2 regions of the Clostridium sp. Marseille-QA1073 genome follow, and region 2 is predicted to be linked to the other one. Evidence: riboswitches for the same ligand, from Rfam matches in the RefSeq annotation. Region 2 holds a riboswitch; the other holds the start of a gene.
The links. A riboswitch is a leader RNA that binds a small molecule or an ion and turns the genes downstream of it on or off. The one in region 2 is predicted to bind FMN.
Positions count from the first base shown of each region.

Region 1: it holds a riboswitch for FMN, as region 2 does, so the genes downstream of both, ACY1IQ_RS17470 (ECF transporter S component) here and ribD (bifunctional diaminohydroxyphosphoribosylaminopyrimidine deaminase/5-amino-6-(5-phosphoribosylamino)uracil reductase RibD) in region 2, are expected to answer to the same signal.

Region 1 is NZ_JBSVQM010000024.1:34,583-37,800, forward strand. It holds gene ACY1IQ_RS17460 (hypothetical protein) at 1-423, shown strand, start outside; gene ACY1IQ_RS17465 (hypothetical protein) at 913-1,098, opposite strand; FMN riboswitch at 1,313-1,427, shown strand; gene ACY1IQ_RS17470 (ECF transporter S component) at 1,522-2,106, shown strand; gene rimI (ribosomal protein S18-alanine N-acetyltransferase) at 2,232-2,678, opposite strand; gene tsaB (tRNA (adenosine(37)-N6)-threonylcarbamoyltransferase complex dimerization subunit type 1 TsaB) at 2,671-3,218, opposite strand, start outside.
Region 2 is NZ_JBSVQM010000002.1:207,229-210,446, forward strand. It holds gene ribE (riboflavin synthase) at 1-307, opposite strand, end outside; gene ribD (bifunctional diaminohydroxyphosphoribosylaminopyrimidine deaminase/5-amino-6-(5-phosphoribosylamino)uracil reductase RibD) at 312-1,379, opposite strand; FMN riboswitch at 1,579-1,726, opposite strand; gene ACY1IQ_RS02800 (hypothetical protein) at 1,865-2,359, opposite strand; gene ACY1IQ_RS02805 (hypothetical protein) at 2,815-3,218, opposite strand, start outside.

The DNA of each region.
Region 1 (3,218 bases), on a different contig from region 2:
ATTGATATGAGTTTGTATAATAAAAAAGAATCAGAAAAAATTATACTATATGTATTAAAAGAGGAAGTTCTAATAGAAAACATAGAAGATTTTTTAAAGGCTCAATTTCAATTCTATAATTTAGAAGATGAATTAAAAGAAGAAGTTCTAAATCCTATAAGAGAATGCGAGGATTTTGAGGAAGTAATAAGTTTAGCTAAAAAAGGAAACTATGCTAATTTGGGGCATGGGAGTGTACTTGAGCATATATATGTTGATTCAAAATACGATATTAGAGTCTGCTATGAGTGTATAACCTTTTTTAAAGAGGGCAAAATTGTTCTTGAGAATAATACCAATTTTTTAGTGTACATAGAGGATTTAATTAAAATATCCTCAAAATATAATAAATTAGGAAGTACAGTTAAAGTGTTTATAGAGTAGATAAGTTTATTGTAGATTGCTATAAGTTGAAATATAGATAAACTATCTTTAATCAATAGAGAATTAAAAACGGATAATTGACAATTGTGAGGAAATCAACTTTAATAAAACTAATTTTTAACTAATTTTTTAACTAATTTTTTACTAGCAATATAATTGCTAGTTTTCTTCTTTTGAAGTTACTTCATAACTTCAAAGATAAATTAATTCTAAATTTCTTAGTTGCTGCTGAGAGATATCTAAATTATGAATTATACGTTTTGAATCCAAATAGTACTTATATATGAAAACTGATTTTTATTGGATATAAAATATACTTAGAATATTTATAAACTATTTGATTTATATACTTTAAATTAAAAAATAATAAACAATATGTATGTTTTTAAAAGAAAGTGACATAATATAGGGGAGAGGATTATAGAGCTCTGTAATTAGCTCGATTATATACGCAATAAATGAGTTTTAGTAAATAGCTTTTGGTAGAAGTTATTTACTATTTTTTTTATCTATCTTAAATATAAAATCTGATAAAATTTTATCGTTTTTTATATCATTTTTGCTTTTCATTAGCATTTTAATATTCTCTTGTTTGTAACAGAAAATAGCTAATATAGTTATTGTGGTTATTGATGTTATTGAAAGAACCACGATACAAAGGATGATATTACCCATTATATCACCTCCCATAAGCTTTAATAAGCTCTATAATCCTCTCATATTTAGATACAGAGGAGGTAATTACGTATATAATATTGTATCTAATTTGTTATATCTAAATTATGGGACAAAATCTAAATAAATATTCAAATAATTATAACTAATTATCATTATTCTATTGAGGAATTTTTAACTTTGGTATATAATAAGATTGTGAAAAAAATATTTTGATACTCTTCAGGGCGGGGTGTAAGTCCCCACCGGCGGTAAAGCCCGCGAGCCGAGAGGCATGATTCGGTGAAACTCCGAAGCCGACAGTATAGTCTGGATGAAAGAAGATTGTGTAAGAATTATTCTGCCCTGACGTATTTTTATATGTCGGGTTTTTTAATTTTTATACGATTCCTAGAAGTTGTATAAATTTAGGAGGTATTTAAAATGAAAAAAAATTTTACACTAGATAAGATGATTAAACTTTCGTTATTATCAGCAATTGCTTTTATACTTATGTATTTTGATTTCCCGGTATTGCCGGCTTTCCCATGGCTTAAGATGGATCTTAGTGATGTACCAGCATTAATGGGAGCATTTGCTTTTGGACCATTAGCAGGGATAATAATAGAAGCTTTTAAGAATGTATTAATATTAATACTAAAAGGAACTCATACTGGATTTATTGGAGAATTAGCAAATTTTTTAATTGGTATTTCATTAGTTTGTCCAGCAGCATATATTTATCATAAAAATAAAACTATAAAAACAGCATTAATTTCAATGACTGTAGGACTTATATCTATGGAGATAGTGGGAGTACTTGCTAATATGTTTTTATTAATTCCACTATACATGCCTGACATGCCGCAAAGTGAGTTAGCGAAATATGTAATATACGGAATAATACCATTTAATGGTATAAAAGCAGTGATAATTTCGGCACTTACATTTATATTATATAAAAGAGTTTCTGTATCAATATTTAAAGTAGAACCTATGACTAAAAAATTAGATAGAAAAACAAGCTAGGATTTTATCCTAGCTTTTTATGTATTGTGAAAGAGATATATGACTCTATTACAAGATTTCTTAATGAAAAATTTATAGTTATTTTAATATAAAATAAAAAAATCGTGATAATTATTCACGATTCTTTAAATATTCCTTTTCCACATTATAAGTCCATCTTCTTTATTATCTTCGTAATAGCCTTTTCTAATTCCTTCAACTTTGAATCCATGATGCTCGTAAAGTTTTTGTGCTGCTATGTTTGAAGCTCTAACTTCTAAAGTCATAGCAGTTACACCTTCCTTTTTACATATAGATTCAAGACTATCAAGAATTATATGACTATAGCCCATTTCCCTATATTCTGGATGAAGGGCTATATTAGTTATATGTGCTTCCTCAAAAATAACCCACATTCCACCAAAACCAATAACTTTATCATTATTTTTTAGAGTTACATAGCGAGCAAATTTATTAGTTAATTCTTTTTCAATAGATTCTAAACTCCAAGGAATAGGAAAGCTTAGCGATGATATTTCTTGAACATATTTAGTAGTCTTAGCATTCATTAATTCAGTATATAGACTATCCATTACTTTTCATTTTCTCCTCATATTCTCTTTCTGCTTGAGAAAGTCTTAAATAAATTGGAGCAGTAGCATATATATCATCTTGTATTCCATCACTTAAATATTTTATACCTATTTGTCCTAAAGAAGCTGCTCTTGCTAAATTTAGATGGGATGGAGCGAAATTAATATTTTCTAATTCATTAGAAAGTTTTTCTTTAAACTTATAAGTTCCATCACCTATGAAATATATAGATTCATCTTTTTCCTTTAAAGTAGTTATGAGTTCATCAAGAGAAATTACCATAGGCTCAGTTAGTGATATAAGATTGTTATCTTTAAATTTATATAGGGCAGTATATACATTTCCTCTTAAAGCATCCATAATAGGGCATATCAGTCCATTAGCATAGAATAAGTTATTTGCTAAACCATCTAGCGTAGAAACACTTATAAAAGGCTTTTTAGAAGCTTGAACCAAACCTTTAATAGTAGCCATACCAACTCTAAGACCAGTGAAAGAACCAGGACCTTTAGAAACTACAAATCCATCTATATCATTTA
Region 2 (3,218 bases):
CAATATGTCCAGATACCATATGTCCTCCAAATCTTCCATTGGCAGGCATAGCCCTTTCTAGATTTACTTTTGAACCTCTTGCAACGTTCCCAAGGGTGCTTCTGTTCATTGTTTCAGACATGACATCTACAGTAAATCCATCCTTTCCCATATCAGTTACTGTAAGACATACGCCATTGACTGCAATGCTGTCTCCAATTTTTGTTTCCTCTAGAACCTCCTTACATTCAATAGTTAAAATAGAGGATTTGCTTCCCCTTTCAACTGATTTTATAGTTCCTATCTCCTCAATGATTCCAGTAAACATAATTTCAACTCCTCAAATATCCTTCTATACAGAAATCATTCTCAAACTTTATTATTGTGGTATCTTCTAGTTGAAAGGCATCACTCATCTGTTCCCGTCCTTTACCTTCAATAGGCGTAAGTGCTTCCTTTCCTCCAATTATCTTAGGTGCTATGTAAACATACGCCTTTTTTATAATTCCTGCCTCTAGAGCTGCCTCGTTTAAGGTTCCTCCCCCTTCAAGCAAAATGCTATCAATGCCTTTTTCGCCAAGACTTTCCATAAGCTTCTTTAAATCAATTCTTTCACTATCTTGGAATTCCATAAGAGTTACCCCTGCCTTGCTAAGCTTATACTTCTTCTCCCTATCTCCTTTGCAGAAAGCAATGATTGTCTCAATTTCATGAGATGATTTTACAATTTTGCTCTCTAGTGGAATTCTTAAGTTTGAATCACATATGATTCGAATAGGATTTACTCCATGCTCTATCCTGCAATTTAGCATAGGCTCATCTGCTAGTATTGTTCCTATTCCTACCATAATTCCTGTGTATTTTTTTCGTAGATAATGCACATGTTCTCTAGCATCTTCTCCTGTTACCCATTTGGAATCCCCTGTATGAGATGCAATCTTTCCATCTAGGGTCATTGCGTACTTTAATACAACAAAAGGTTTTTTTGTGGAAATGTAATGAAAAAATACTTCATTTAATCTCCTACATTCTTCTTCCAATACTCCAATAGTTACTTCAACACCATGTTCTCTTAAAAATTTAATTCCCTTTCCACCAACTAGAGGATTAGGATCAGTGCACCCTACAATAACTCTCTTTATCCCATGTTCCACAATGGCTTCAGTACAGGGTGGTGTCTTCCCATAGTGGCAACATGGTTCCAAAGTCACATACAGTTCTGCTCCTTTCATATCTTCTATGCAGCTTAAAAATGCATCTCTCTCTGCATGGAGACCACCATATTTCATATGCCATCCTTCACCTATGATGCATCCATCCTTTACAATGACGCATCCTACCATTGGGTTTGGAGATGTATATCCAGTTCCCAGTTTTGCAAGCTCTAAAGCTCTTGCCATATAATTTTCATCCAAGCAATCCTCTCCTTTTTACTTCAGGCAATAGTTAGGAGAATTTTTCTTTTTTTAAAGCACAAAAAGCCCTGAATATAAAAATATCCAGGGCATAAAATACCATAGTTATTAAATTTAGATTGCATAATAAAACATCCGCAAAATAAATATAACGACTGTATTAAAATAAGTAGAGATATTCTCTCTGCTTCTTCTCCCATCCAGACTTTACTGTCGGCTTTGGAATTGCTAAATAATTAATTATCAGCTTCACCAAATCTGCAGTCCATGTACATGAACCACTCGCGGGCTTTACCGCCGGTAGGGAATTTCACCCTGCCCTGAAGAACTTATTTTTTATTAACTTTTACATTATTTAATATAACATTAAAAAAATAATTTGTACAGTACTTTTCTTAATTTTCTGAAAGGCAACTTTCCTCTCACTCATTAAAGTAAGTAATCCTTATACTAAAGAATTATTAAATTAATTACTCAAAAAATCCTTTATGAGTAATCTTTATATCATTATTTGCATTTATTTTTATATTAAAATTGCCACTTGCATTTTTTCCAGCAATTCTAATAATGTATTTCCCACTTTTAGGTGTAGTAAAATTTATCTCTCCACTTTCATTTGATTCATCTTTTTTAGCTATTATATTATAATCTGAATCTAACACCACAATATAAAACTTACCTTTACTAATTTTTGTATTATCATTTATAGTTATTTTATTATCTTTGTCTGAAGTAAACTCTATCATTGACCATTTACCTGTAAATTTATTAAAATCAAAGCTTTTTCCATTTTCAGTGTCTTTTTCATTTTTCATAGAGTAAACACTTTTTTTTGCTTCTTCACTTGATAGATAGCTATCTGAACTAATATAAAGTGAGCTATTTTTATATAACATACTCCCTATTAGTAAGATTAATATTATAAATGTTACACAAATATTTATTGACCTACTTCTCTTTTTCATTCCATTTTTCCTCCATTTTTATGTTATCAAACTATAAATAAGTTATTGTTATATGTAATATTACTGGATAAATATATATAATATACTTATATTATCCAATACTTATTGTATATAATATTACATATACTTTCAATGTATGAAAGTTATATGATTTCACAATGAAGATTTAACTTATGCATGATTTTAATTTTCCTAATAAAAATTCTTTTCTATGAATTAAAAATTAAAAGTTAAAGATACGAATTCTGGTTAAAACTCCATTGCTAGAGCCTTTAGAGTTTTTTTAATAAATTTTTCCCCTAATTCTTCATCCTTAATTTCTAAGGATTTAAGCTATTTTTTCGAAAAATTATTTTCCAGAGTATATTTTAAATTCTCATATCTAATATCTATAATATTAATAATAAAAATATACCCCTTAGTTCAAAGGGGTATATTTTTATTATTAATATTATTTAACTTAGCTTTCTTTTTAACCATTTAGCAACAACCGCTATTAAAATCAAAATAATACTACCACCAAACAGCCAATATTTTTCATCAAAACTGCCATTCTTCATAGACAATATATAAAAATTGCCTACATACTTATTTTTTGTGGCCATATTTAATATTAAATAGCTAATAGAAGCCATATAACCAAGTATAGTACTGCCTGATATAGACGATGAGCAAAGCCCTACACTTCCTAAAAATACAGCAGATAAAAAAGTACCTAACATGTATTTTATAAGTGGAAAATCGCAGCCCTTATGCTTTAGTATCAATGTAAAAGAACTTACTAAAACAAAAATAATTACTAGGTTTAGAATTATTCTAACTAGGTAAGGTATAAATTGCGCCATTGGTTTCGATACCA